One region of the Mesorhizobium sp. M0030 genome, then DNA from elsewhere that is predicted to be linked to it. Evidence: riboswitches for the same ligand, from Rfam matches in the RefSeq annotation. Region 1 holds a riboswitch; the other holds the start of a gene.
What was found. A riboswitch is a leader RNA that binds a small molecule or an ion and turns the genes downstream of it on or off. The one in region 1 is predicted to bind S-adenosylmethionine.

Region 1 (15,123 bases):
CTAAGTGCGGGGCAGGCACGTAGCATCGGTCTCAAGAGCGGTAGGCAACATGGGGTAGATGTTGCGATGGGTTATTTTGACCGGACACTTGAATATATTGACCGGGTGCAGCGTGCCGACACGTCGGCTGCGGTGTGCGAGCAGCTACTTAGTGTCACCTCGAATTTCGGATTGACGGCCCTGATAGCCGCAACGGTGCCGCAGCCCGGTACACCAAGCAGCCAGACGAAGGACCATGTGCTGCTCTGCGATTGGCCTAGCGAATGGCTGGAGCGTTACTTATCGCGCAACTACGTCGACCACGATCCGATCGTCAGCCATTTGAAGCAGTTTCGGGCGCCATTCCAATGGCGCGATGCCGTTCAAAGCATGCCCGCCGACAAGAGCAGCGCCGAGGTGATGCGCGACGCCCGCCAGTTCAAGCTGCGTGACGGCCTCGCCTTCCCGCTGATCACGCTCGAAGGCCAGATCGCGCTGGTCTCGCTGGGCGGTGAGGCGGTCGAACTGTCCGAAGCCGAATTCGCAATGGTCTCGCTGGCCTCCACCTATGCCATCGGCCGCGCCATGCAGCTTCAAACGACGGCCGGCAAATCTATCGATCACATTGAATTGACGCCGCGCGAGCGCGAATGCCTGCAATGGGCGGCGGTCGGAAAATCCGAGTGGGAGATTTCGCAGATCCTCGGCATCTCGGAGCATACCTCTGAGAAACACCTTCTCAACGCCAAGAGCAAACTAGGCGCCGCCAACCGTGTGCAGGCAGTCGCCGAAGCAGTCAGGCACGGCTATATCAGCTAGGCCGGTTCTGGCGGCCCGAAATTTATGGCCGCAGTGTTGGCGTCATATCTTCAGAAAAGACCGGCCCCTGTCGTCCTCTTGAGACGGCTAATGCTTTCTTAACGCCAAAAGCAGACTCGGCGTCGCCAACAGGGTGCACGCCATCGCGGAGGCGTTTAGACGCAGCTATATTAGCCATGTCGGCTGTGGCAGCCTGGAAATCCTTGCCAACACCTTCGCGCAATTTTTTCGGGAAAGCCCGGCCGTATCTTCCTCTTAAGCCCAGGAGACGGCTAATGCTATTTTCCCTTACCACTCAACAACTGATGGAACGTCCCGACCTATGGGAGGCCGTCCATCGCCTGCGTTACAAGGTCTTCGTCGATGAGATGCGGTGGACCGATCTCGATCGCCCGGACGGCCTCGAAATCGATCAATTCGACCATGATGAGGCCGAACACCACCTTGTCATACGCAATGGCGAGCTTGCAGGCTATCATCGGATGCTGCCGACCACACGGCCGCATCTCCTTAGCGATGTGATGCCGGAACTCTGCGAGGGAAAGCGCCCTTCGGGACCGAATGTCTGGGAGCTAACCCGTTACGCGGTGGCGCCAGGCTTTCGCGATGGCAAGCGCGGCGTGTCTACGGTCGGCACCGAACTGATCGCCGGCTTCGTCGAATGGGGCCTTGCTCGCAATGTCGATCAGGTCATTATCGAGGTCGAGCCGGTGTGGGTGCTGCGGACGCTGCAGTTGCACTTCCTGGCGACGCCGCTCGGTTACCAGCGCACCTATGGCAACCAGCAGGTCGTCGCCACACTGCTGACCTTCAACGAGCATACGCTGGATGTCGTGCGTTCGCGCCGCAACCATCACGCCCCGGTGTTGGCCAGGGGCACCCCCCACATGCTCGGCATGCGGCAGGCGTCGTGAGACTGTCTTCACCCGACGCGCTTTAATGCATGTCGCTCAAAGTGGCCCCGGTTTTGAGAGAACGACATGCATGAAACAAAGACCTAAAGCGCGTCGCGTGAATCCGTTCAAATGCGATGCGCTTTAGACAATGGCCACAGAGCCCACCTCCGTGTGGGGGTGGGCTCTGTAATTTCAGCCTCTGCCTATCGAGGCCAGTCTCTACTTCTCAAGAAACGACGGCCCTTCGCCGACGATCTTTTTGTCTTCCTTGCCGATGGCGTCGAGATCGCGCCCATCATAGGGCAGTGACAACAGGATGCGCCGCATGACGGCCAGCCGCGAGCGTCGCTTGTCATTGGCCCGCACGATGATCCAGGGCGCGAACTGTTTGTGCGTGCGCTCGACCATCTGGTCGCGCGCCTTGGTGTAGTCGTCCCATTTGGTGATGCCGGCAATATCGATCGGCGAGAACTTCCAGTTCTTCAGCGGCGACCAGCGGCGGTCGTGAAACCGTTCGAGCTGGGTCTCGCGGCCGATGTTGAGCCAGAATTTGAAGAAATAGATGCCCTCATTGGAGATCATCCGCTCGAAATGCGGCGTCTCGTCGAGGAATTTTGCATGCTGTTCCGGTGTGCAGAAGCCCATCACCGGCTCGACGCCGCCGCGGTTGTACCAGGAGCGATCGAAGGTGACGAATTCGCTTGATGTCGGGAAATGGGCGACGTAGCGCTGGTAGTACCACTGCCCGACCTCGGTCGGGGTCGGCTTGGTCAGCGCCACGTTGCGCGCGGTTCGAGGATTGAGATACTGGCGCAGCACCGAGATGGTGCCGCCCTTGCCGGCGGCATCGCGCCCCTCGAACAGCGACATCACTCTGCTGCCGGTCGCCTGCAGCCAGGCCTGCGCCTTGACCAGTTCGATCTGCAGCCGCTCCAGCGTCTCGTCATACTCCTCGCTCTTCATTTTCTTGTCGTAGGGGTAGTCGCCTGCGGTCAGTTTGTGGTCCTCGATCCAGCTGGGAAGTTCGGGGTTTTCGATGTCGAACTCCCGCTCCTTGCCGTCCACCTTGATCTTCAGCGGCCCCTTTGCCGGCTCTGCGGCGGGACTTTCCTTGGCTTTTTTCATCGAGACGAACCTTTCCAGCTTGCGGACTCATGCTATGGGGGGCCTCAAACCCGGTCCAGCGGAAGTTTCGGCGGGACCGGCGCAGAAGCACGGAAAGCACGAATGGCTGACACCGGGGCAGAGCGGACAACCAGGGGGCAGGCCGTCGCCGGCCGGCTGTGGAACAGCCGATGGCTGCTTGCCGCCGGTGCGATCGCTATCCTGGCCGTTTATGGTTTTGCCGGTATCTCCGCCTATGTCGTCCTGGCTGCGTTGACGGTGCTGCTGGCTGCCGCGCTTCTGCCAACCGGTGGCGCCAGCCGGTCTGCTGAGAAGACCATTGCCACGGTCGAGGCGAGCGGGCTGCAGCGGCTTTCCGGCGAATATCTTGCGGCTGCCGTTGCCGATCCGCTGATCATCTTCGACCGCACCGCCACCATCGTCCACGCCAATGCCGCCGCCTTTGCCGCCTTTGTCGGTATCGCGCCCGGCCTGTCGCTGTCGCTAAAATTCCGCGCGCCGGAAATGCAGGCCTTGCTCGACGGCGTGCTGTCGGGAGCCGTCGCCTCGGATGCCGTCGACTACACCGAGAAGCTGCCGGTGGAACGCGCCTACCGGGTCAGCGCATCCTCGGTCGGCCACGCCACAGATCTCTATGTGCTGGTGTTCAAGGACCAGAGCGAGACGCGCCGCATCGATCGCATGCGCGCTGACTTCATAGCCAATGCCAGCCACGAGCTGCGCACCCCGCTTGCTTCGATCTCGGGCTTCATCGAGACGTTGCGCGGCCCGGCCCGCAACGATCCGGCGGCGCGCGAGCAGTTCCTGCAGATCATGCAGAACCAGACCGGCCGCATGGCGCGCCTCATCGACGATCTCCTGTCGCTGTCGAGGCTTGAAATGAAGCCTTACCTGAGGCCGGGAACCGAGGTCGATCTGCGCCAGACCATCGACAGCGTCATCGATTCACTAGGCCCGCTCGCCAGCGAGAACGGCGTCGTCATCGACCGCGACTACGCCGAGGGGCCGCTCGACGTGCCCGGAGACCGCGACGAGCTGTTCCAGGTGTTCGAGAATCTCTTGGAAAACGCCTGCAAATACGGCCAGCCTGGCGGACGCGTCACAGTGTCGATCGCGCGGGGCGAGGCCGGCCCGGAACCGGGCATCGATGTCACCATCAGGGACTATGGCCCGGGCATCCCGGAAGAGCACATACCGCGCATTACCGAGCGCTTCTATCGCGTCGACGTGGAGAGCAGCCGCACGCAGAAAGGCACCGGTCTTGGCCTGTCCATCGTCAAGCATATTCTGACGCGCCACAACGCCCGGCTTTCGATCAAGTCGGAGGTTGGCAAGGGCGCGGCGTTCACGGTCCATTTGCCGGCAGGCTGAGGCGGTACTATCTGCTAACTGCCTGTTTCTTCTTTCTGTCATCCGGCTAGCGTATCAGCACAGGGGTCGAGGAAACGACTCAAAAGGCCAAAGATTTAAGGAAGGCATTTCGCCCATGCAGTCCGTACACATTGTCAGCGCCTATGACGAAGAGCTGAAATACCTGGCGAAGCGCATCGCTGCGATGGGCGGCCATGCCGAGCGCATGGTCGAGCAGGCGATCCAGGCGCTGGTCAATGCCGATCCCGGCCTCGCCCAGAAGGTCATCCGCGACGACATCGTGCTTGACGAGGGCCAGCGCGAAATCGACGACAAAGCCATCGTCATCATCGCCAAGCGCCAGCCCATGGCGACCGATCTGCGCGAGATCGTCGGCGCCATCCGCATTTCGGCCGACCTCGAACGGGTCGGTGACCTCGCCAAGAACGTCGCCAAGCGTGTGGTCAGCGTCATTGATGGCCGCCAGCCGACCAGCCTGTTTCGCGGCCTCGAGGCGCTGGCCGAACTCGCTTTGACCCAGCTCAAGGAAGTGCTCGACGTCTATGCCTCGCGCTCGGTCGAGAAAATAGGCTTCGTTCGCGACCGCGACGACCAGATCGATGCCATGTACACCTCGCTGTTTCGCGAGCTTTTGACCTACATGATGGAAGATCCGCGCAACATCACGCCGTGCACGCATCTGCTGTTTTGCGCCAAGAACATCGAGCGCATCGGCGACCACGCCACCAACATTGCCGAGACGATCTACTACATCGTCACCGGCGAGCAGTTGCCGGCCGAGCGTCCAAAGGGCGACAAGACCGACAAGATTGCCCTTCCGGCGCTGCCGGTGAAGTGATCGCGCGCCCCTCGAACGCTTAATCATATTGCGCTAAACTACCCGGATGTTAGCGTCTCGGTTCCTGGCCAAGGCCAGGCGCTCAGGAGGCTGCGATGGAATATGTCCGAGAGTTCAAGCCGGCGCCGGCATCGTCCGGCATCATCGCGTCGAGCGTCTACACCGCCGGCAAGCGCATCGCCGACATTCCGATCGAGGAAGCCGGTGAATGGGCCAAGAAGTCGGGCCATGTCGTCTGGATCGGGCTGCTCGAACCCGACCGCGAGCTTCTGCTGCGCGTCAAGGCGCAATTCCATTTGCATGAGCTGGCGATTGAAGACGCCGAACATCCGCACCAGCGGCCGAAGATCGAGCAATATGGCGATGCGCTGTTCATCGTTGCCCGCACTGCACAGCTGATCGACGGACGCGTCACCTTCGGCGAGACGCATCTGTTCGTCGGCTCAGGCTATATCGTCAGCGTCAGGCATGGTCCCTCGACCTCATACGCCGCCGTGCGCCAGCACTGGGAAAGCTGTCCGCACTCACTGGCCAAGGGCGAGGATTTCGTCCTCTACGCCATTCTCGACTTCATCGTCGACAACTACATGCCGGTGCTCGAGCAGATCGAGGACGAGGTCGAGGCGATCGAGGACAGGGTGCTGCTGAAGCCGATGACCGGTCCCGACATCGAGCGGCTCTATATGCTGCGCCGCGATCTGTTGCGCCTGCGCAATGCGGCGCTGCCGCTGGTCGAGGTCTGCCGCCGGCTGACCAGCGCCGACCTGCCGCAGATCCATACCGCCATGCATCCGCTGTTTCGCGATGTCACCGATCATATCCGCACCGTGCAGGAAAAGATCGACAGCCTGCGCGAGGTTCTGGCCTTCGCTTTCGAAGCCAGCCTGCTGGTCGGCCAGAGCCAGGAAACCGCGAACACCAAGAAGCTGGCCTCATGGGCCGCGATCCTGGCGGTGCCGACGGCGCTCGCCGGCATTTACGGCATGAATTTCGACGACATGCCGGAGCTGAAGATGCAATACGGCTATCCCGTCGTATTGGTCTCGATCGCGCTGATCTGCTCGTTTTTGTATTGGCGATTTCGGAAGAGTGGGTGGCTGTGATGGTAGGCAGTAGGCAGTAGGCAGTAGGCAGAATAAGGTAGCGCCTCACGAGCGCTACCCCATTCCCTACTGCCCAGTCCCCAATCCCTATTCCTAACTACCGGCTTCTGCGCCGCTCTGAAGCCGGCTGGAACGCCACCCTTGCGTGGTACTTGCAGTAAGGTCCGGTTTCGGCCGCCTCGTTGCCGCAGAAGTTGAAGTCTTCCGACAGCGGGTCGCCATTCGGCCATTTGCAGGTGCGCTCGGTGAGATCGGTGAGCTGCAGATGCCGCGAGATCGGCACGACGACGTTTTCGACCGGGCGGATGTAGTGGCGCGCCACTGGCTCGGCGTCGAACTGCGCCTGCAGCGCGTTCGCCCCGATCGACGTCGTGACATGGCGCTGCGTGGTTGCGGCGCGCGGCACCGATTTCTGGATCGAAGATCCCTGCGTTGTCTTCTTCTGACGTGCCGGCGTCGCGGTCGAGCGTCCGCGGCCCGACAGCTTCAGCCGGTGCACCTTGCCGATGACCGCGTTGCGGCTGACCCCGCCGAGTTGTGCGGCGATCTGGCTTGCGCTCAAGCCCTCCGACCACAGTTTCCTGAGAAGTTCGACCCGCTCGTCAGTCCAGTTCATGAGACCGCGCTCCTGCTAAGTGTGCGGCAGCCGGAATCCGTTCCCGACCCGGCAATCTTTGCCGGGGCAGACACCACATATATTAGGTGATTAGGTCCGCCGCACGAAATCTAGTTATTTCCCGACTACAATTACCTCATGTGTTGACTCGGTGACAAGAGTCCCAGGTGCAACACGAATCGGTTTTTTAGGTTTTCCCCAACTTGCCCGGTCGCTTATGAGCCGGCGTCTCGTCGGGAGCTGGCCACGCGCCTCTGCACGACGTTTTCGTTGACTTCATGGCCGAAAAACACGATAAGCCGCAAAGGCCGCCGCTTTGGCGGCTTTTTTGATTTTTCCGGTACCGGAGACGCATATAATGAGCGGTTCGGCGCTTTACGAGACCTTTGCCCGCGCCCCTTTGGCCTTCGATCATGGCGAAGGCACCTGGCTGGTTACCGACAAGGGCGAGCGATATCTCGATTTCGCTGGCGGCATCGCGGTCAATTCGTTGGGCCACAGCCATCCGCATCTGGTCTCGGCGCTGACCGAACAGGCGGCCAAGCTCTGGCACGTCTCCAATCTCTACGAGATCCCGGGGCAGACCCGGCTCGGCGAGCGGCTGGCTGACGCCACCTTCGCCGACAAGGTGTTCTTCACCAATTCCGGCGCCGAGGCGCTCGAATGCGCGATCAAGACGGCGCGGCGCTACCAGTTCGTCAAGGGCCATCCCGAGCGCTTCCGGGTCGTCACCTTCGAAGGCGCCTTCCACGGCCGCACGCTGGCGACCATCGCCGCCGGCGGCCAGTACAAATATCTCGAAGGTTTTGGGCCCAAGGTCGAAGGCTTCGACCAGGTCGGCTTCGACGACATCGACGCCGCCGAGAAGGCGATCACACCAGAGACCGCCGCGATCCTGATCGAACCGGTGCAAGGCGAGGGCGGCATCCGCCCGGTGCCGACGCAATCCTTGAAACGGCTGCGGCAGCTCTGCGACCAGCACGGCCTGCTGCTGATCTTCGATGAGGTCCAGTGCGGTATCGGTCGCACCGGAAAGCTGTTCGCGCATGAATGGACCGGCGTGACGCCCGACATCATGGCGATTGCCAAGGGCATTGGCGGCGGCTTCCCGATGGGCGCGTGCCTCGCCACCGACGACGCTGTCGTCGGCATGACGGCAGGCGTGCATGGCACCACTTTCGGCGGCAATCCGCTGGCCATGGCGGTCGGCAACGCTGTGCTCGACGTCGTGCTGGAAGACGGCTTCCTCGAAGACGTCCAGCGCAAGGCATTGCTGATGAAGCAGGGCCTGGCGGCGGTCGCCGACGAATTTCCCGATGTCATCGAAGGCATCAGGGGCAGCGGCCTGATGCTTGGCCTGAAATGCGCCATGCCCAACACCAAGGTCAACATGGCGCTGCGCGACCAGCATCTGCTGGCGGTGCCGGCCGGCGACAACGTCATTCGTCTGCTGCCGCCGCTGACCGTCACCGACGCCGAGATCGGCGAAGCGCTCGATCGCATCCGCGCCGGCGCCAAGGGCCTGACCGACGCCATCGCCGCGGCCGCCGCGAAGTAATCCCGAGAACCATTCCCGATGAGCCTTCGCCATTTCACCGATCTTTCCGCCGTTTCCGAAGGCGATCTGCGCCTGATGCTGGACGATGCGGTGGTGCGCAAGGCGCGCCTCAAGGCCGGCGAACGGACCAAACCGCTCGAAGGCAAGGTGCTGGCCATGATCTTCGACAAGCCGTCGACGCGCACGCGCGTGTCCTTCGACGTCGGCATGCGACAGCTCGGCGGCGAGACCATCATGCTGACCGGCACCGAAATGCAGCTCGGCCGTTCCGAGACCATTGCCGACACCGCCAAGGTGCTGTCGCGCTATGTCGACGCCATCATGATCCGCACCACGTCGCATGAGCGGCTGCTCGAGCTGACCGAGAATGCCACGATTCCGGTCATCAACGGGCTGACCGACGACACCCATCCCTGTCAGCTGATGGCCGACATCATGACCTTCGAGGAGCATCGCGGTCCGGTTGCCGGCAAGACCATCGCCTGGACCGGCGACGGCAACAACGTGCTGCATTCGCTGCTCGAAGCTTCGGCGCGGTTCCGCTTCAACCTGAACGTCGCAGTGCCGGAAGGCAGCGAGCCGGCGCAAAAGCATATCGACTGGTCGAAGAGCAATGGCGGCAAGCTGCACTTCACCCGCTCGCCCGAGGAAGCCGTCGACCAAGCCGACTGCATCGTCACCGACTGCTGGGTGTCGATGGGCCAGGAACACCGCGCCCGCGGCCACAATGTCTTCTCGCCCTATCAGGTCAATGCGGCGCTGATGGCCAGGGCCAAGCCCGACGCCCTGTTCATGCACTGCCTGCCGGCGCATCGCGGCGAGGAAGTCACCGACGAGGTCATCGACGGTCCGCATTCGGTTGTCTTCGACGAAGCCGAGAACCGGCTCCACGCCCAGAAGGCGGTTTTGGCCTGGTGTCTGGGCGCTTGATCTCCAGGCGCTTGATCTCCAAGCGCTTGATCCGGGGCGGCGCGATGCCTATTTGCGCCCCATCACGCAAATCAAGCGCGTTTGGACGCATGCACCCCTCCGGGCCGCATGGCCGCGCCCTGGAGCTTTGTCATGTTGGAAACGCATCAAGTGACTGAACATCACCCCAAACTCGGCGAGTTCGGCTATGCCGGCGACGATCATGTCGTACCCTTCGAGGTCGGCCCGCTCGACGTGCGCGGCCGCACCGTGCAACTCGGGCCGATGCTCGACGCCATCCTCAACCGTCACGACTATCCCGAGCCGGTCGCCCGCCTGCTCGCGGAAGCCTGTGTGCTGACGGTGCTGCTCGGCACCTCGCTCAAATTCGAAGGCAAGTTCATCCTGCAGACCCGCACCGACGGCCCGGTCGACATGCTGGTCGCGGATTTCTCCACGCCTTCGGCATTGCGCGCCTATGCGCGTTTCGACGCCGACCGGCTGGAGGCCCTGGTGGCCGCAGGCCAGACCTCGCAGCAGACGCTGCTGGGCAGCGGCGTTTTGGCGCTGACCATCGACCAGGGCGCGCACACGCAGCGCTATCAGGGCATCGTCCAGCTCGACGGCGAGACGCTGGAGGACGCCGCGCGCACCTATTTCCGCCAGTCGGAGCAGATCCCGACCGACCTCAGGCTGTCGGTGGCCAAGCTTCTGACGCCAGGTCCCGGCGGCGCTCGTGAGCAGTGGCGCGCCGGCGGCATCCTGGCGCAGTTCCTGCCGCAGTCACCCGAGCGCATGCGCGTGCCCGACATTTCGGGCGGCGACGGCGATCCGCGTGACGTGACGCAGGAGCCGGCCGACAATTCGTGGCGCGAGCTGGTGGCGCTGCTCGGCACCATCGAGCCGACCGAGCTGATCGACCCGACCATCGGCGCCGAGCGGCTGCTCTACAGGCTGTTCCACGAACATGGCGTGCGCGTCTTCGGCGGCGTGCCGGTCGCCGACCAATGTTCCTGCTCAAGGGACAAGATACGCGGCATCCTCGAGGGGTTTTCCGCGCAGGAGATCAAGGACAGCACCGAAGATGGCGGCATCCACGTCGCCTGCGAGTTCTGCTCGAAGCAGTACGACTTCGACCCGGCGGAGTTTGCAACTCAGTAGCATCTCTTCCTTCTCCCCGTTCACGGGGAGAAGGTGCCCGAAGGGCGGATGAGGGCAGCGCGAACTTTGGTGAATGGCCGCGCATAGCCTAGGTCATGTGCGTGGAAGATAACCTCATGACTCTGGCGCTGCCCCTCATTGCCCTGCCGGGCATTTCTCCCCGTATAGTGACGGGGAGAAAACCCCTAATTCACCGTCCGTCGGGTCCCCGGCAGATCCAGCGAAAACGCGGGAATAGCGACGTCGAACGTCTCGCCCTTTTTGTTGCGCATGGTGTAGTGGCCGACCATGAAGCCGGAGGGCGTCGAGAGCGGGCAGCCTGACGTGTATTGATAGCTGTCGCCGGGATTGAGCTCAGGCTGGTCGCCGACCACGCCGGCGCCGCGCACTTCCTCGACCCGGCCGCTGCCGTCGGTGATGTGCCAGTAACGCGCCATAAGCTGCACGAAATCGTCCGACTGGTTGTCGATCGTCACCTGGTAGCCCCAGACATAACGGTTCTCCGCCGGGTCCGAGCGGTCCTCCAGGTAGAACGGTCTGACCTGCACTTCGATGTTGCGCGTGACGGCGCGGTACATGGGCTGCTCCGGTTGCGCAGCAGGGAACATTTGTCGCGCCATGCGGTTTGATACGCGCAGAGCGGCATGTCCTGCCAGCCTCAAAGCGCAGTGCCGACAAACAATGTCATTTAAGTGACACATGACAATGTTGGTGTGCGCAAACCTTGCCGGCGACTCAAGGCCCATCTGTCGACTGACAAAGCAGCCGCGAGCGGCCTTTCCGGAGTGACCAGATCTCGATGGAACCAGCTCTCACAGCCGCCTTCGCTTCCTCCGCTTTGCTTCTTTCCAATCTCGCCAGCATCCTGCTTGCTTCGTCGAAACTGCAAGCGCGTCGCCTTATCCCTCCGCCGTCTGGCGAGCAGCCACCGGTCTCGATCGTCGTGCCGTCGCGCGGCGTGGAGCCGTTCACACAAGAGACGCTGCAGCGAGCCTTCTCGCTCGACTGGCCGCGCTACGAACTGATCTTCTGCGTCGCTCACGCCGACGATCCCGTCGTCAAACTGATAAACAGGGCGATCGTCCTGTTTCCCAACGTGCCGGCCCGGCTGCTGATCGGCGACGACCGCGTCAGCAGCAACCCGAAGCTCAACAACTGCGTCAAGGGCTGGGAAGCGGCGCGCTATCATTGGGTTATTCTGGCGGATTCCAACGTGCTGATGCCAAGGGATTACGTCCAGCACCTGATGGCGGCCTGGCGGACCAATACCGGGCTTATCTGCTCGACGCCGATCGGCTCTCGGCCGGATGGCTTTTGGGCCGAGGTCGAATGCGCGTTCCTCAACACGCTGCAGGCGCGCTGGCAATACGCCGGCGAGGCGCTCGGTCTCGGCTTTGCCCAGGGCAAGAGCATGCTGTGGAACAAGCCGATGCTCGATACCAATGGCGGTATCCGCGCGCTGGCCGCCGAGATCGCCGAGGATGCTGCTGCAACCAAGCTGGTCAACGGACTGGGCCTGCACGTCAATCTCGTTGCCTCGCCTTTCGAGCAACCACTGGGGCAGCGCCGACTTGCCGACATCTGGTCGCGCCAGGCGCGCTGGGCGCGGTTGCGCCGCGTCACCTTCCCGCTGTTTTTCGCACCCGAGATCCTGACCGGCGTCGCCGTGCCGTTGGCGTTGGCGCTGGTGGCGGCCGCAAGTGCCGGCATCAGCCTGCCGGCCACGGTGATGGCCGTGCTGACGGCGGCCTACATTCCCGAATGCGCGCTGGCCGCGGCCAAGGGCTGGCATCTGTCGCTGCGCCTGGTCCCGGCGATGATGGTCCGCGACATGATGCTTCCCGCCATCTGGGCGCGCGGCTGGCTGAGCGGCGCCGTCGACTGGCGCGGCAACACCATGACCATCGGCACCAAGACGGCCGAACTGGAAGAGGTTTCGTCGGGAGCGTGACGCCTCGCGGCCTATCCGGCTGCCTTCAGCGCCTGCGCAACGTCCTCCAGCAGATCGTCCGTATCCTCAAGACCGACCGACAGCCTGAGCGTTCCCGGCCCGATGCCAAGCTCGGCGCGAGCTTCGTCGCTGAGGTTCTTGTGCGTGGTGGTCGCCGGATGGGTGATCAGGCTCTTGGCGTCGCCGAGATTGTTGGAGATCAGCACGATGTCGAGCGCGTTCTGCAAGGCGAAGGCCGCCTGCTTGCCGCCCTTGACGTCGAGGCAGATCAGCGTCGATCCGCCCGTCATCTGCTTCTTGACGATGTCGGCCTGCGGGTGGTCGGCGCGGCCGGGATAGATGACGCGGGCGATTTCCGGCCGTCCTGCCAGGAAATCCGCGATCTTGGCCGCGCTTTCCGTCTGCTGGCGCACCCGAACCGGCAGCGTCTCCAGGCCCTTGAGCAGCGTCCAGGCGTTGAACGGCGACAGGCTCGGGCCGGTGTGGCGGAAATAGTCGTGCAAATTCTCGTCGATCCATTTCTTGTCCGACAGGATGATGCCGCCGAGACAGCGTCCCTGGCCGTCAATGTGCTTGGTCGCGGAGTAGACGACGATATGGGCGCCGAGCTGCAAGGGCTTCTGCTGCAAGGGCGTGGCAAAGACATTGTCGACGATCAGCCTGGCGCCGATCGAGGTGGCGAGCGCCGCCACCGCTGCGATGTCGACCACTTCCAGCGTCGGATTGGTCGGGCTTTCCAGGAAGAACAGTTTCGTGTTCGGCCGCACCGCCTTTTCCCAGTTGGCGATGTCGGTGCCGTCGACCAGCGTTGCCTCGATGCCGTATTTCGGCGCCAGCGTCTCCACCACCCAGCGGCAGGAGCCGAACAGCGCGCGCGCCGCAACGATATGGTCGCCGGCCTTGGCGCTGCACAGGAGCGCTGCCGTCACCGCCGCCATGCCGGACGCCGTGGCGCGCGCATCTTCGGCACCCTCCAGCGCGCACATGCGCTTTTCGAACATGTCGACGGTAGGGTTGGCGTAGCGCGAATAGATGAAGCCCGGCTCCTCGCCCTTGAAACGGGCTTCCGCGGCCTGCGCCGTTTCATAGACATAGCCCTGGGTGAGATACATCGCTTCCGACGTCTCGCCGAACTGTGAACGCAGTGTTCCCCCGTGCACGAGTGCGGTCTGAGGCTTCCAGTTACGCTTCTTGGTGCTCATCGCTTTTGTTCCAGACACAAAAAAACCGGCCGCGAAAGTCGCAACCGGTCCATATGGCCTTGCGGCCCGACGGTCCTTTAGCGACTTGTTTAACGTGGCTGCAAGCCGACCGGCCAAATCACCACGGGATAACGACCCTTTAGACCTCACCTGCGCTTGCGTCAATTGCCGGCTTCATTAAGAGGTTTGTACCAGGCAGGTTCCGCAATAATATCCAGCGGTTTTGCGGCAAGAACCTGCCACAAAGAGACCGACCTTGGAGCGGAGCCAGCCTTTTGCGGCAGACAGGCATTCTTCCCGATCAGGACATTTCCGCGCTGTTTCAGTCCGGCGCGCTGGAGTCGCCGCGCGCGCTCGATGTCGACCAGGTGCAGCCGGCGAGCCTCGATCTGAGGCTCGGCAACAAGGCTTTTCGCGTGCGCGCCTCCTTCCTGCCGGGTCCCGATCATCTGGTGGCCGACAAGCTTCACCGGCTGAAATTGCATGAGTTCAGTCTCGCCGAGGGCGCGGTGCTGGAAACCGGCTGCGTCTACATCGTGCCGCTGCTCGAAAGCCTGGCGCTGCCCGCAAACGTGTCGGCCTCGGCCAACCCGAAGAGCTCGACCGGCCGGCTCGACATCTTCACCCGGGTGATGACCGATCGCGGCCATGAGTTCGACAAGATCGCCCCCGGCTATCACGGGCCGCTTTATCTCGAAGTCAGTCCGCGCACCTTCCCGATCGTCGTACGCGCCGGATCGAGGCTGTCGCAGATCCGCTTTCGCACCGGCAACGCGCTGTTGTCGGAGGCAGAACTGAACGAATTGCACCGCGCCGAGATGCTGGTGGCGACCGAGCCGCCCAACATTTCCGGCGGCGGCATTGCGCTGTCGATCGATCTTGACGGCGACCAGAACGGCCTGGTCGGCTATCGCGGCAAGCATCACACCGGCTTGGTCGATGTCGACAAGCGCGCCGCCCAGGATGCCGTCGATTTCTGGGAGCCGCTCTATAAGAGCGGCGCCGGCGAACTGGTGCTCGACCCGGACGAGTTCTACATCCTGGTCAGCCGCGAAGCCGTGCACGTGCCGCCGCTCTACGCCGCCGAGATGACGCCCTTCGATCCGCTGGTTGGCGAATTCCGTGTTCACTATGCCGGCTTCTTCGATCCGGGCTTCGGCCATTCGGCCTCAGGCGGCACCGGCAGCCGGGCGGTGCTCGAAGTGCGCAGCCACGAAGTGCCGTTCATCCTCGACCACGGCCAGATCGTCGGCCGGCTGGTCTACGAACACATGCTGAAGCGGCCGCAGGCGCTTTACGGCACCGATCTCGGCTCGAATTACCAGGCGCAAGGCCTCAAGCTCTCCAAGCATTTCCGCCCCGCCGGCTGAACCTTCGATCACCGTCAGGCAAAATACTTGCCTGCGCTGCCTCACCATGCTTGGCTGCCTTTCGGTGGCCGGCAAGAGAACGGCGCGCAAGGGGAACCAAAATGCAGATTTCAAGATGGATCATATCGGCAGCGGGCGCTGCCATGCTGGTGATATCGGCCGGCTCGCTGGCTGAGGCGCAGGAGAAATTGAAGATCGGCACCGAGGGCGCTTATCCGCCCTTCA
Region 2 (15,123 bases), on a different contig from region 1:
GATCCCCGATGTGTAGTGAAGCGAATTGCGCAGGCCGAAGGCGGCCCCTATCGCCGTGACGCTGATCGTCGCCGGGCCAGGACTGCCCATGACGACGGTTGCCGCCAGCACCAGCGCCAGCAATTGCTGCCAGGGCTGCGCCTGCGAAAGAATGTCTGCGGCCATGCTGCCTCTTCTCCACAATAATGGAGAGCAGTGTGGCGAGGCGGACAGCCGTCGTCTTGAACGATCGTGCCGAAGCTGCGCGGCTAGGCGCTGGCCTTGTCCAGCGCCACGAGATCCTCCGCGCTGAGCTTCAGCGATGCGGCGCGCGCCAGGCTGTCGACCTGGTCCAGCGTCGTGGCGCTGGCGATCGGCGCGGTGATGCCGGGCTGCGCCATCACCCAGGCGAGTGCCACTTCCGCCTGCTTGGCCGAATGGCGCGCCGCGACGGTGTCGAGTGCGGCCAGAATGCGCATGCCGCGCGCATTGAGATAAGCCTTCACGCCGCCGCCGCGTTCACTTTTGCCGAGATCGGCCTCGCTACGGTATTTGCCGCTCAAAAACCCCTTGGCGAGGCTGAAATAGGTGATGACGCCGATATCCTCGGCCACGCACAGATCATGCAGCGGCCCGTCGAAGGATGAGCGGTCGTAGAGATTGTATTCCGGCTGCAGCACGCTGTAGCGCGGCAGCCCGCGCAGGCTGGCAACATCGAGCGCGGCGCGCAGCTGGCCGGCGTCAAGATTCGAGGCGCCGATATGGCGGACCTTGCCGGCAGCGAGCAGCTTCTGGTAGGCGCCGAGCGTCTCCTCATAAGGGGTTGTCGGGTCCGGCCAATGCGAGAGATAAAGGTCGATCACATCGGTCTGCAGTCGCTTGAGCGACGCCTCGACTGCCCTTTCGATATGGGCAGCGGACAGATCCTTCTTGCCTTGTCCCATATCCGAGCCGACTTTGGTGATGACGATGATCTTGTCACGGTTGCCGCGGCTTTTCATCCATTTGCCGATGATGGTCTCGGACTCGCCGCCCGCGTGGCCGGGCACCCAGCGCGAATAGGCATCGGCGGTATCGATAGCGTTGAGGCCGGCGTCGCCGAACCGGTCGAGCAGGTCGAAGGAGGTCTTCTCGTCCGCGGTCCAGCCGAAGACATTGCCGCCCAGGACCAGCGGCGCGATGGAAAGGTCGGTTTGACCGAGACGGCGTTTTTGCAAGACGGGGCTCCGTGGGGCTGGCGGCGGGCGACCCGAATGCTTCGGGCCGCAGCTAAGCTAGGTCTCGCCGCGCCGAGGTCAAAGGCCTCAGCCAATTTTTCCAGCGGGCCAGCGCTTCACAAAGGCGCGAGAGCTTCGCCTGCAGGCTCGCCGTGGTCTACTGGCTCACGAGGCGATCCGCTTCGCCACCTCTTCCAGCCAGTGGTCGCTGATACCCAGCGCCGCGAGATGCTGCAGCGTGTTGAGCACATAGTCCTCGTTGTTTCCGGACTGGCCGACGGCGCCACGGATAACACCTGCCGCATGCGCGGGGTCGAGCCCGCCGGCATACTGCTCATGCTGGCGGTCGACGATATAGGCGACCGCTTTCACTCTCTCTCCCGCGGCCGCCCCATTCCCGTCGAGGCTGACATCGAGCACACGCTCGAGGTAGACGCTGGTCACCAATTCGCGCTCGCGCAGATAGGTCAGCACCTCATCGCGCAGCTCGCCGGGCACGCGAAAGGCCAGCCCGATGCAGGAGCCGCCACGGTCGAGGCCTAGCACCAGGCCCGGCCGCTGGCGCGTGCCGCGATGCACGAAGGAATAGACGCACAGCGACCGGCGGTAGCCGTAAAGCCGCGCGCGCCGTGTCTCGACATGGGCGAATCCCGGTCGCCAGATCAGCGAGCCGTAGCCAAAAACCCAAAAATCGCCCATATCGCCAAGCCTGATTGCACGAGAGTGACGCCGCCGCATCGGAATCGGTGCTCTTCTGTTCTTTTTGCTTGTTGCGTAAGCCACAGTCCACCCGCAACACGCCCGCGTTAATGAAAGCCGCAGCATGACGTCAAGTGACGAGCGTCCGTCGAAGTTTCGCCACCGGCTGATGTGGCTCGCTGCCTTGGTCGTTATGCTGTTCGGCGCCTACAGCGCGGTCTGGTTCTATGTCGCCGGTCGCGTCAGCAGCGAAGCCGACAAGGCGGTGGCCTCGCTCAAGGACAAAGGCATCGAGGCCGGCTGCGCCAACCTCACCGTCAGCGGCTACCCCCTGCGTTTTGCCATCTCCTGTGACAATCTGGCTTACGAGGACGACGCCAGGAACGTTGCCGCCTCGGCAGGCAGCTTCAACTTCGTTGCAGAACTCATCCGGCCTTTGTCGCCCGCCGCCGAGTTGCGCGGGCCACTGCGGACCTCGGTGCCCGGGATGGCGCCGCTATGGATCGATTGGGACAATCTGCAGGCCAATGCCAAGCTCTCCTGGCCCTTGCCACGCAGCATTTCGCTGCAGGCCGAGAGCTTGTCCGGCCAGACCGATCCGGCCGACGACACCGACCCGGTTTCACTGTTCAGCGCCGGAACGGCGGCGGGCGAGTTGCGGCCGGACGGTCAGGACCTTGGCTATACCGGAAGCTTCACCGATCTTGAGATCGACGCCGACGCGATCGGCGGGCGCGTGCTGCCGCCGCTCGACGGCAGCGGCGACGCGACGCTGAAGAACGGCGTCGCGCTGATGAAGACGCAGGCCAGGAGCCTGCGCGGCCAGGCGGTCGGCATCCACAAGCTCGATCTGTCGTCGGGAACCGCGCGCATCACCGTCTCCGGCCCGGTGTCGGTCGACGCCAACGGCCAGGTCAATGCCGACCTGACGATCAAGCTGCAGGATCCCAAAGCCGTGGCGGCAATCCTCGCCACCGCAATCCCCGAGCAGAAGAGCCAGATCGAGCAAGGCTTTGCCGGTCTGGCGCTGCTCGGCAACGAACCGTCGATGCCGCTCAAGGTGGTGAAGGGCAAGGTCTCGCTCGGCTTCATTCCGCTGGGCAAGATCAAGCCGCTCGATTAGAGCAATTCCAGGAAAAGTGTGAGAAGTTTTCCGTCCGGAATTGCGTTAAAACAAAGAGATAGAGCATGATCGCAAAGAGCGGCAACGGCTTTTGGGGAGAGATCATGCTCGAGCAAGCCGACGCATGAACCGACCGGTGAAACTGCTGAGCGTTGGCGCGCTGACGCTGGATACCATCCTGCGCGTCGAAACCCTGCCCACGCATCAGGGCAAGTTCATCGCCTCGGACGGCATCCAGATCGCCTCGGGCATGGCGACAAGTGCTGCCTGCGCCGCCCGCCGTCTCGGCGCCGAGGTGTTCCTGTGGGCAAGTGCAGGTGACGATGCCGTCGGCGACCAATTGCTGGCCGGCATCGAGGCCGAGGGCGTCGATTGCCGCTTTGTCCGCCGCGTCGAAGGCGCCCGCTCGGCGCTGGCCGCGATCCTGGTCGACGCTCATGGCGAGCGCATCATCGTGCCCTTCTACGACCCAAAGGCGCAGGCCGACCCCGAGGCGGTGCCTGTCGCCGATCTTTCCGGCTTCGATGCCGTGCTGGTCGATGTGCGCTGGCCGGGCGCCGCCGCTCTTGCCTTGACCGCCGCGCGCGACGCCGGTTGCCCGGCAATCCTCGACGCCGACACGGCGCCGCTGGAGGTGCTGGAGCGTCTGTTGCCGCTGGCTTCGCACATCGTCGCTTCGGAGACGGCTGCACGCATTATCTGCGACCACGCGCTGGATCCCGAAACCGCCTGCGCCGACCTCGCCAGCCGCACAGACGCCTTTGTCGCGGTGACCGGCGGCGCCGCGGGAAGCTGGTGGCATGACCGGTCCGCCGGATGCGTGCGCCACATCGCGGCGCCGAAGATCAAGGCGGTCGACACGCTGGCCGCCGGCGACGTTTTCCACGGCGCCTTTGCTGTCGCGTTGGCGGAAACCATGCCGATCGAGCAGGCGTTGCGCTTTGCCAGCGCGGCGGCCGCGCTCAAATGCCAGCGCTTCGGCGGCCGGCTGGGGGCGCCAAACAGGGACGAGGCAATGGCCATGGTCGCGGCGACCTGGCCCGTCTGAAACAGATTTAACTTTTCACCGGGTGCTCGACCGCCTGCCGGCCGAAATCCGGCACGTCGATATCCTGGCCGGCCTCGATGATCGAACGGCGAACGGCCCGGGTGCGGGTGAACAGGTCGAACAGCTTGTCGCCGTCGCCCCAGCGGATCGCCCGCTGCAGCGAGGCGAGGTCCTCCGAAAAGCGCGCCAGCATTTCCAGGATGGCATCCTTGTTGTGCAGGCACACGTCGCGCCACATGGTCGGGTCGGAGGCGGCCAGACGGGTGAAGTCGCGGAAACCGGAAGCCGAATATTTGATCACTTCCGACTTGGTCACCGATTCCAGATCGTCGGCCGTGCCGACGATGTTGTAGGCAATGATGTGCGGAAGATGCGAAACGATGGCCAGCGTCATGTCATGATGCTGCGGGTCCATCGTGTCGATGTTGGAGCCGCAGCGCCGCCAGAATTCCGACAGCTTTTCCAGCGCGGCCGGATCGGTTCCCGGCAGGGGCGTGAAGATGCACCAGCGGTTTTCGAACAGCTCGGCGAAACCCGCATCCGGGCCCGATTTCTCCGTACCTGCCAGCGGGTGCCCCGGAATAAAGTGCACGCCGTCCGGTACATAGGGCTGCATTTGCGCAATGACCGAGGCCTTGGTCGAACCGACATCGGTGAGGATGGCGCCCTTTTTCAGCGCCGGCGCGATCTCTTGCGCCACCTCGCCCGACGATCCCACTGGCACCGAGACGATGATCAGGTCGGCATTGCGGACCGCTTCCCTGGCGTCGGTGGTGTAGCTCTCGCCAAGACCGAGCTCCTTCGCCCGTGCCAGCGTGGTCGGGCTGCGCGTCGCGATGGCGACATGGCGGGCCAGGCCCTCGCGGCGGATGATGCGGGCCAGCGACGAGCCAATCAGGCCGATGCCGACCAGCGCGATCTTTTCAAACATCGGTAATGTCATTGTTTCAGCTTTTCAGGAATGTCGTGAGGGCGTCGATGACGCCGCGATTGGCTTCTTCGGTGCCGACGCTCATGCGAAGCGCATTGGGAAAGCCATAGCCGGTAACGCGCCGCAATATATAGCCGCGCTGGGTGAGGTAGTCGTCCGCCGCCTCAGCCGAATGCCTCTTGTCGTCGGGAAAGTGGATGAGGACGAAATTGCCGACGCTGGGCGTCACGCGCAGCCCAAGCTTCGTCAGCTCTTCATTCAGCCAGGTAAGCCAGGTCTCGTTGTGCAACGAACTGCGCTCGACATGGGCGCGGTCGCGGATGGCGGCAATGCCGGCCTCGATCGCTGTTGCGTTAACGTTGAAAGGGCCGCGGATACGGTTGATGGCATCGACTATGTGCAGTGGGCCATACATCCAGCCGATGCGCGCGCCGCCAAGGCCGAGCTTGGAGAAGGTGCGGGTCATGACCACATTCTGTGCGCTGCCCGCCAGCTCGATGCCGGCCTCATAGTCATTGCGCCTGACATATTCGGCATAGGCCGCGTCCAGCACCAGAAGCACGTTGCCCGGGAGCGCGGAATGCAGACGGCGGACCTCCTGGAACGGCAGATAGGTGCCGGTCGGATTGTTGGGATTGGCGAGGAAGATGATTTTGGTCCGCGGCGTCACCGCGGCCAGGATCGCGTCGACGTCGGCGCGCTCCTCGGTTTCCTTCACAGCAACCGGCTTGGCCCCCGCCGACTGAATGTAGATCTTGTAGACCATGAAGGCATGTTCGGTAAAAATCGCCTCATCGCCTGGCGCAAGATAGGTCTGCGCCAGCAGGCCCAAAATCTCGTCGGAACCGTTGGAGCAGATGATGTTCGCCGGGTTGAGGCCATGCACCTCGGCGATCGCTTCGCGCAGCCGGCGGGCGGTGCCGTCGGGATAGACATCGAGCTTGGCAGCCACTTCACGCGCGGCCTCGATCGCCTTCGGCGACGGGCCGAGCGGGTTCTCGTTCGACGACAATTTATGGACCTTGGCGACGCCGGCCGGGGCAGTGCTCTTGCCCGGCACATAGGCGTCGATGTCCATAATGCCCGCGCGGGGCGTCGGCCGTGCCTTGTCCGCTTTCTTGTCCATGTCGCAAATCCATCGAGAATGCCTCCGTCCGGAGGCCGCAGCGGAAATACAAGCCGTAGCCGCGAATGTCGAGAGGCGGGCAATAGCTGGCCGTTGACGCCGGGCCGCACGAGTTCTAGAAGAACGCAACAGTTCCGTGGTGATTTGGCCGGTCGGCTTGCAGCCACGTTAAACAACTCGCTAAAGGGCCGTTTGCGTGACGTAACCGGCTTTGCGATCGCATTGCCGGTTTTTTATTGCCTGACGGCGGGCAAGGAGAGTCACATGGCCGCGCTCCGCGCTACAAAAACCAACAACGAGGCCGACAACCCGTCGAGCCCTGTGTTGCGTTTTGGCCCTGACAAGCCGCTGAAGCTCGACGCCGGCACGCTTTTGTCGCCGTTCCAGATCGCCTACCAGACATATGGCGCCCTCAACGATGCCCGCACCAACGCCATCCTGGTCTGCCACGCGCTGACCGGCGACCAGCATGTCGCCAGCACCAATCCGGTGACCGGCAAGCCCGGCTGGTGGGAAGTGCTGATCGGTCCCGGCAAGATCATCGACACCAACCGCTTCTTCGTCATCTGCTCCAACGTCATCGGCGGCTGCCTCGGCTCCACCGGTCCGGCCTCGACCAATCCCGCCACCGGCAAGCCCTACGGCCTCGACCTGCCAATCATCACCATCCGCGACATGGTGCGGGCGCAACTGATGCTGGTCGACCATTTCGGCATCGAAAAGCTGTTTTGCGTGCTCGGCGGCTCGATGGGCGGCATGCAGGTGCTGGAATGGGCGTCATGCTATTCCGAGCGCGTCTTCTCGGCCCTGCCGATCGCCACAGGCGCACGCCATTCCTCGCAGAACATCGCCTTCCACGAGGTCGGCCGCCAGGCTGTCATGGCTGATCCGGACTGGCATGGCGGCAAATATTTCGAGCACGGCAAGCGCCCGGAAAAGGGGCTCGCCGTGGCGCGCATGGCCGCCCACATCACCTATCTGTCGGAAGCCGCCCTGCATCGGAAATTCGGCCGCAATCTGCAGGACCGCGAAGCGCTGACCTTCGGTTTCGACGCAGATTTCCAGATCGAAAGCTATCTGCGCCACCAGGGCATGACATTCGTCGACCGCTTCGACGCCAACTCCTACCTCTACATGACCCGTTCGATGGATTATTTCGACCTCGCCGCCGACCATGGCGGCCGGTTGGCAGATGCCTTTGCCGGGACCAAGACCCGCTTCTGCCTGGTGTCCTTCACCTCGGACTGGCTGTTCCCGACCGAGGAGAGCCGCTCGATCGTGCATGCGCTCAACGCCGCCGGCGCCTCCGTCTCCTTCGTCGAGATCGACACCGACCGCGGCCATGATGCCTTCCTGCTCGATGAACCCGAACTGTTTGCCGCCATCAAGGGCTTCATCGGCTCGGCGGCCCGCGCAAGGGGGCTCGCCTCATGAGCGTCAATGGCAGCCAGCGCGTCGACCTCGAAGTCGTGGCCAACCTGATACCGCCGCAGTCGCGGGTGCTCGATGTCGGCTCCGGCGACGGCCTGCTGCTCGAACTCCTGCAGGAGACCAAGCAGGTCGACGGCCGCGGGCTGGAGCTGTCACAGCGCGGCGTCAATGAATGCGTGGCGCGCGGTCTCTCGGTCATCCAGGGCGATGCCGATACCGACCTCGAATTCTATCCGGACAAGGGTTTTGACTTCGTCGTCCTGTCTCAGACGCTGCAGGCGACCCGCAACCCGAAGCTGGTGCTCGACGAGCTGCTGCGAATCGGCAACCGCGCCATCGTCTCCTTCCCCAATTTCGGCCACTGGCGGGTGCGGCTGTCGCTGTTCGTCAATGGCCGGATGCCGGTGACCGCGGACCTGCCCTATTCCTGGTACGACACGCCCAACATCCATTTCTGCACCATCCGCGACTTCGTCAATCTGGTCGAGGAACTCGGCGCTTCGGTCGAGAAAGCCACCGCGCTCGACGGCAACGGCCAGAAGATCGGCCTGTCGATGCCATGGTGGTTCTGGAATTTCTTCGGCCAGCAAGCGGTGTTCTTGCTGAAGCGGTAGTTTGCCCCTATTCCAGCACGTCCGTCGCCTTGTGCGGGTGCTGAACGCCATCGGCGATGATCACATCGGCGTGGGAGTTGTCGGTGCGCAAGGCCAGAATCTCGCGATAGGCTGATGAATCGTACCAGCCCCACGCATGCGCCCTGTCCGGAAACTCGATGACGATCAGATGCCCGGGCCATTCGTTTTCGACCACGTCCATGTCGCCGCCGTGGACAAGGAAGCGGCCGCCGAACGGCTCCAATGTGGCGTCGATCCTCTGCAGATACTCGACAATCTGCGGGCCCATTGTGACTTGACGCATATGGGCGACGGCGTAGGCGGCCATGGCTGAACTCCCTGTGAGATCGAAGCCCGACGACCGGCTTCGTTGGCGCAATCTGCAGACATGATGGCCATCGGTCGATTACGTCTGGGGTAATCGGCCGGCTTACCGGCGTCCTGGCTCAACAGTTTGTGATGACATTGCCGCTGGTTTTTTGTAGCGTCGAATCGAATGCCATCCCGGGGTAAGGCTTGGACGGCGACCATCAAAACCTCCGGCCTCCAGGCATTTCGGGGCACAATCGAAGCAACATGTCCAAGGCAACCGACCTCGCTCCGCTGATCTCGGTGATCACACCGACGCACAATCGCCGCAGCAAGGTGGTGCGCGCCGTGGAGAGCGTGCTGGCGCAGAATTTTCCCCGGTTCGAACACATTGTCGTCGATGACGGCTCGACCGACGGTACGGCAGCCGCACTTGCCGAAATCCGCGATCCACGGCTGATCTATGTTGGCTCGAAATGGCGCGGCGCCAATGCCGCCCGCAATGCCGGCATCGAGCGGGCGCAGGCGCCGGTGGTGACATTCCTCGATTCCGACGACGTCTATTTGCCGGATCGCCTGGCGCGGACGCTGGAGCAGTTCGACAACAATCCCTCGCTCGAAGTGCTGATCAGTTCCTTCGTGTCGCTGAAGGGCAATCGCCGCACCAACTGCGTCAACCGCGAGGCGCTGCTGAGCCGCGACTCGCTGGAGCGGGCCCTTGTCGCGCAGACCATCTTCATTGCCGGGTCGGCAATCACCGCCCGGCGCGAGTCGCTGCTGGCCATCGGCGGCTACGACAGTGACGTCACGCGCATGCAGGATCGCGAATTGTTGCTGCGCTTTGCCCGTCGCAGCGGCGCGCAGCTGTCCGAAGTGATCGACTGGAAAAAGTACAACTCGGAGAATTCGATCTCCGGTCGCCGGGACGGCTATGTCGAAGCCTATGCGAGCTTGATCGACAAGCACCCCTATATCGCCGACCGCTACCCCTACATTCCGCCTTACATGATCGCCCGGCAGCTCATCGCCGATGCACTCAAGGGCAGGGTTTCGCAGGCGTTCTCCGGCTATATGGCCAACCGGTCGTCGAAGGCGCTTGGCTATTCGCTGCCGCAGCTGTTGCGTGGCTATGTCGGCGGCCGGCGCTGGCGCCGCGATCTCTATGCCGAATTTCGCGACAAATACGGTGCACGGCCGGCCTGAAGTTTGCCGACAAGCCGCGCAGCGGCTTTCCCCTCCGAACTGCCTCAAACCTCATTTGTCGAGTTCCGGCAGATATGGGTCGGAATATAGCCGCCGGTCGCGTTCGCCCTGCAGGCAGTCCATGGGTGCGGCGGCATCGATCGGGACCACGGTCGCATCTGCGATGCCGCTCACCTCCAGGATCAACTTGCGGCGTATGGCGGTGGCGAATTCCGAGGCCGCATAGATCGGCAACACGAAGGAGCCGGGCCCACCGGTGACGCAGTCGTCATAATACTGGTCGAGATGGCTGAAGGTCGGCGACGGGCTGATCAGGATCGGCAGGCCGTTGATGACGATGCCCTTGGCCACCGCCGCATCGCGTGTCGTGGCGACGGGCAGCCCGGTGTTGTTGGGACCGTCGCCGGAAATGTCGATGACGCTGCGTGGCGCATCGAACCCCGTGCCCTCGAACAGCCCGGCGCCGAAGGCAAGCGCGCCCGAAATCGAGGTGCCGCGAAAGCTGCGGAACGGCCGCGCTTCTATTCTGTCGGCGAAGGCGTTGGCGCTCTCTGCGCTGTCGATCACCTGCCAGGCGATGACGCCATCCTCGCGCACGACGCCCGCCCATTCGAAATAGGCAAGCGCGATGCGCCCGGTGGTTCCCGAGCGCACGGCCTTGATGAAATCGGGATGCCTGAGCGCCTCGACATAGCCCGCGCGCTGCAGCGCGAACTCCCTCTCGTCCATCGACTGTGAGATGTCGACGGCCAGCACCAGTTCGACATCCACGGCAACGGCCGGGGCAGCCACGGGCGTGGTGCAGGCAAGGCAGGCAAGCAGGCTGAGCGCATCGAGCATGGCCGCACCACGGACGTTTGGACCCGTGAATCTTCGCCGCGATCGCGGCGAAATAAAGCCCCTTCTACTTCTTTCGCCGCACGGCCGCTTTCGGCGGCGGGTCGATGGCGCCGGTCCTGACTCGGGCGGGTTTCAGTGGCGCAGCACCCGTATCCTTCACGATGTTCAATGCGCGTGGAAAGAAATGACCATTGTGCAGTCCGCGCCCGATGTTGAGGATCGCGGTTTCCGGCAGGCGTTTCTCCAGCATGGACAGTACCCTTCGCAGCGAAGGACCATCGAACGCGTCCATCGCTTCGTCGATGATCACCCATTTCGGCTGCCGCAAGGCCAGTCTGGCGAAGGCCAGCGACCGCTGTTCGTCATCGTTGAGTTCACGCTCCCAGCGTGCGGAACGGTCGAGCGAGGATGACAGCCGCTCGAGGCCGACCTCGGCCAGCACCGCCCCAAAATCAGCATCGCCAGCCGGCGCCGAGCCATTCGGATGCAGCACTTCGCGTAACGTGCCGGCAGGAAAATACGGAACACGCGGCACGAAAATCGGCGTTTCTCCGGCCGGCAAGCCGATCCGCCCGCTGCCCCAGGGCCAAAGGCCGGCAATGGCGCGGAAGAACAATGTCTTGCCGGCGCCTGGGTCGCCGGTGATCATGACGCGCTCACCGGGATGGATCTCGACATGGCTGTCTGAAAGTTTGGTGCAGCCCTCCGGCGAGGCCACTTGGAGCTTCTCGAAGGTCAGGCTGCCATTGGCGTTATCGCCGAATTCGATGCGCTTTTCCTTGTCGTGCAACACATCGGTTTCATCGAGCGCAATGCGGAAGTCGGCAACGCGCATCAGCGTGGCGCGCCAGTCGGCGATGCCGCCGATATTGTTGATGAACCAGCGCAGCGACGAGTGCACCTGGTTGAAGGCGCCGACCGCCATCATCAACCCGCCAAAGCTGATATCGCCTGAAAAATAGACCGGCGATGCCACAAGGATCGGCGCCACCACGGTGATCCAGCCATAGGTATCGGTCACCCAGGAAAGGTTGATCTGCGCTTTGTAGATGTTTCGCATCGCGCCCAGCACCGTGCCAAGGTCGATTTCGAGCCGTCTCTTGGCATCGGCTTCGCCGTGATAGAGCGCGATGGCGTCGACATTCTCGTTGACGCGCACCATCCCGGAACGCAGCTCGGCCTCGCGGGTGTAGCGGTCGCTGTTGAGGCGGATCAGCGGCCGCCCGACCAGCCAGCTCAGCCAGGAGGCGATGCCGGCATAGAGGAACGCGGCCCAGACCATGTAGCCCGGTATCGCCAGCGACCAGCCGTTGATGTGGAAGACGAAGCCCGACGAGAGTTGCCAAAGCACGCCGACGAACGACACCAGCAGGATGAAGGATTGCAGCAGGCCGACGCCGAGGTCCGTCGACAGATCGGACAGATGCGCGGCATCCTGCTGCATGCGCTGGTCGGGATTGACGCCGATGGCGCCGGCATTGGCGAGCCGGAAGGCCCGCGCCGGCCGCATCCATTGGTCGATCAGGTCGAGCGTCAGCGCCTCGCGCAGCTTCAGCCGGATCATCTGGTTGAGCCAGGTCTGAGCAATGTTGAGCAGCAGCAGCGTGCCGGCAATCACGGCAAAGATCATCAGCTGGTGCAGGAAGGCCGCCATGTCGCGACGCGCCAGCGCATCGTAGAAAGGCTGGTTCCAGCGGTTGAGCAGAACCTGGCCGATCGACGTCGCGACGATGACCGCCATAATGCCGACCGACGTCCAGACCAGCCACTTGCGCACCGGTGAGCCTATCAGCGCCCGTTTGATCGTCGCCACCTGATCGCGCAGGCTGCTGGCATCGACGGTTACCGGCTGAGCGGCGGCGGACTTGTCCGGTTGATCAGCCATGCACGAGGTCCTTGCGTTCAGAAGCGTTGCTGAAACCAGATGGAGAGACTTGAAGGCATCCGCCGCTCAAACGGACCGCGAATGCATCTGCGACAGATAGGTGGGAAAAACCCACGCAACACCAGTTTTCATGATGATCACGAAGGTGTCACCTGACGCGTCGTCGATGTCACCCCTTCCGCCCGGCGGCCAAGCCGCGTCGCACCGTGCGGTGACAGTACCGGCACGAAGACACGGCGCGAAGCGCGCTGCGCGACCGGCACGCCCTGATAGAGCCGCTTCTGCGCCTCGACCACGATGACGCCGGAAAAGATCGGCCAGAACCGCCGGCCGGCGCGCTCCAGCACATTGTGGAACCGCATCATGAAGCGCCGCGGCGATGGCGGGAAGAACAGCGCGTCGGACCAGGAAGCCGGCGTGAAATTCGCCTCGCGCAGCAATTCTGTCAGCTGGCCGCGCGAGAACGGCCGGCCATTGCCGAACGGCGTGTGCTCGAACCGCGCCCAGACACCGCGCCGGTTGGGCACGACGATGACGACGCGCCCTGCCGGCGACAGCACCCGCCAGATCTCGTTCAGCGTCTCGCGCGGGTTTTCGACATGTTCGAGCGAATGCACGAGCAGCATGCGGTCGATGCAGGAATCGACCAGCGGCAATTCCTCGTCGAAGACCAGCGCCGTAGCCGTCGGCCCGTTCGCCGGCCAGACGACGGCGCCTTGCGTAGCAGGCATGAAGGCAAACACCCGCTCGGCATCGGTGCCGAACCGCTCCAGCCACGGCAAGGTATAGCCGAGCCCGACCAGCCGCTCATTCGGCACTGTTGCCCATATTGAGGACAGCGCCATGGTGATCGAGCGTTCAGCCAGGCGGCCGAGCGTGGTCGAATAGAAGGAGCGGAGATCGACGATATCGGAATGCATGCGCGGGACGGTAGCTGCGATGCCGCCGAAGTTCAACAAAGCCGCCAGGCTCTGCAAAGCTAGATGACATCAGCGGCCAAGCGCCCTATGTCTGCGCCAACAGATGGAGAGATGCCAATGCCGGTCGAAATCGAACAATTCATGTGCCGCAGCGACAATTTCGGTGTGCTGGTGCATGACCCGAAAAGCGGCGAGACCGCCATTATCGACGCACCCGAAGAAGCGCCGATCATTGCCGCTATCGAGCGTACCGGCTGGAAGCCGACGATGATCCTGACCACCCACCACCATGTCGACCATGTCGAGGCCAATCTGGCGCTGAAGGAGCGCTTCAAGCTGCGCATCGTCGGACCGGAGGCGGAAAAGGAAAAGATCCCCGGCATCGACGAGACCGTCGGGCAAGGCTCGGTCGTCCATCTCGGCGGTGAGCGGATCGATGTCATCGCCACGCCCGGCCACACTGCGGGCCATGTCTCCTATCATTTTCCGGCCTCGAAAGTGGCGTTCACCGCCGACACTTTGTTCGCGCTCGGCTGCGGCCGGCTGTTCGAATGCAAGCCGCCGGTGATGTATGAGTCGCTGAAGAAGCTCGTCGCACTCCCGGCCGACACGGTCATCTATTGCGGCCATGAGTATACGCTTTCGAACGCCCGCTTTGCGTTGACCGTCGACCCGACCAATTCGGCGCTGAAAGAACGCGCCGCCAAGATCGAGACCCTGCGCGCCGACAACAAGGCGACGCTGCCGACCACGATCGGCGAGGAATTGTCGACCAATCCGTTCCTGCGCTGGCACGACCCGGCGATCCGCAAGCATCTCGGTATGGAGGCGGCCTCCGACGCCGAAGTGTTCGCGGAAATCCGCAAGCGCAAGGACAATTTCTGAGCATCATTCCGGGATCAGCCATGACCAGCGCCGCTGAAATCATCGCCACGCTCGGCCTCAAGCCGCATCCGGAAGGCGGCTGGTATGCCGAGACCTTTCGCGACGGCGCCGGGCGCGGCCATTCGACGGCGATCTATTTCCTCCTTGAACAGGACCAGATTTCGGCCTGGCACCGGGTCAAGGACGCGGCCGAGGTCTGGCACTTCCATGCCGGAGCGCCGCTGGCGCTGTCGATGTGCGAGGAAGGTAGTCCAATGCTTAACCAGGTGATCGAGCAGGTGCTCGGCATTGAGCTTGCGGCGGGCGAGCGGCCGCAGATCGTCGTGCCGGCCGGCTGGTGGCAATCGGCGCGCAGCCTCGGCGAATGGACGTTGGTCGGCTGCACCGTGGCGCCGGGCTTCGACTTCGCCGCGTTTGAAATGGCCGAGCCGGGCTGGCAGCCTTAGGCCAGAAGAAAACCAAGAGTTATGCAGAGCTGGGCGGCATAGTAGAGCACCCAGACCGCATAACGGATGCCGGCGCGATAGGGTGCTATTGCCGGAACCAGGAATTTCTCCGCGGCAAGCAGCCCGTCCGATGCCATGAACATAACAGCGCCGCCGATGACCCACGGATTGGCGAGCGTCAACGCCGAGATGCCCATCGCCAGAATGGCCGCGATATAGATGGCGATCGGCACCCGCAGGCCGGGACTGACACGGCGCCAGAGCGCCGCCAGCATGACGACTGCGAAGGCCGCCATGGCAAGCGCGATGGCGCCGCGCCATGTCTCGGTGCTGAGCACATCCAGCCCGCCGCCGCCGAGCAGGAAGAGCGGCACATAGAGGACATGCGCCGCAAGGAAGCTGGCCAGCCCGCCGAGGAAGGCCTTTTCGCCGTCACGCGACAGGAAGGCATCGCCGACGGCGCTGAG

Region 2: it holds a riboswitch for S-adenosylmethionine, as region 1 does, so the genes downstream of both, metX (homoserine O-acetyltransferase MetX) here and NKJ80_RS00365 (O-succinylhomoserine sulfhydrylase) in region 1, are expected to answer to the same signal.

Annotation. Positions count from the first base shown of each region.
Region 1 is NZ_JAMYVE010000001.1:71,201-86,323, reverse strand. Features, by position in the region: gene NKJ80_RS00425 (helix-turn-helix transcriptional regulator) at 67-798, shown strand; gene NKJ80_RS00420 (acyl-homoserine-lactone synthase) at 1,074-1,712, shown strand; gene ppk2 (polyphosphate kinase 2) at 1,914-2,819, opposite strand; gene NKJ80_RS00410 (ATP-binding protein) at 2,922-4,190, shown strand; gene phoU (phosphate signaling complex protein PhoU) at 4,306-5,028, shown strand; gene NKJ80_RS00400 (magnesium and cobalt transport protein CorA) at 5,124-6,131, shown strand; gene NKJ80_RS00395 (GcrA family cell cycle regulator) at 6,229-6,747, opposite strand; gene NKJ80_RS00390 (aspartate aminotransferase family protein) at 7,106-8,305, shown strand; gene argF (ornithine carbamoyltransferase) at 8,324-9,235, shown strand; gene NKJ80_RS00380 (Hsp33 family molecular chaperone) at 9,344-10,375, shown strand; gene apaG (Co2+/Mg2+ efflux facilitator ApaG/CorD) at 10,561-10,953, opposite strand; gene NKJ80_RS00370 (ceramide glucosyltransferase) at 11,175-12,326, shown strand; gene NKJ80_RS00365 (O-succinylhomoserine sulfhydrylase) at 12,338-13,528, opposite strand; SAM riboswitch at 13,586-13,663, opposite strand; gene NKJ80_RS00360 (2'-deoxycytidine 5'-triphosphate deaminase) at 13,804-14,898, shown strand; gene NKJ80_RS00355 (ABC transporter substrate-binding protein) at 15,000-15,123, shown strand, end outside.
Region 2 is NZ_JAMYVE010000009.1:176,943-192,065, reverse strand. Features, by position in the region: gene NKJ80_RS19355 (LysE family translocator) at 1-165, opposite strand, end outside; gene NKJ80_RS19350 (aldo/keto reductase) at 249-1,196, opposite strand; gene NKJ80_RS19345 (gamma-glutamylcyclotransferase) at 1,362-1,895, opposite strand; gene NKJ80_RS19340 (DUF2125 domain-containing protein) at 2,020-3,018, shown strand; gene NKJ80_RS19335 (sugar kinase) at 3,143-4,066, shown strand; gene NKJ80_RS19330 (prephenate/arogenate dehydrogenase family protein) at 4,074-5,009, opposite strand; gene hisC (histidinol-phosphate transaminase) at 5,014-6,123, opposite strand; SAM riboswitch at 6,250-6,327, shown strand; gene metX (homoserine O-acetyltransferase MetX) at 6,388-7,557, shown strand; gene metW (methionine biosynthesis protein MetW) at 7,554-8,168, shown strand; gene NKJ80_RS19310 (DUF1330 domain-containing protein) at 8,176-8,496, opposite strand; gene NKJ80_RS19305 (glycosyltransferase family 2 protein) at 8,745-9,680, shown strand; gene NKJ80_RS19300 (DUF1194 domain-containing protein) at 9,732-10,520, opposite strand; gene NKJ80_RS19295 (ABC transporter ATP-binding protein/permease) at 10,585-12,405, opposite strand; gene NKJ80_RS19290 (class I SAM-dependent methyltransferase) at 12,543-13,325, opposite strand; gene gloB (hydroxyacylglutathione hydrolase) at 13,443-14,210, shown strand; gene NKJ80_RS19280 (cupin domain-containing protein) at 14,231-14,656, shown strand; gene NKJ80_RS19275 (lysoplasmalogenase family protein) at 14,653-15,123, opposite strand, start outside.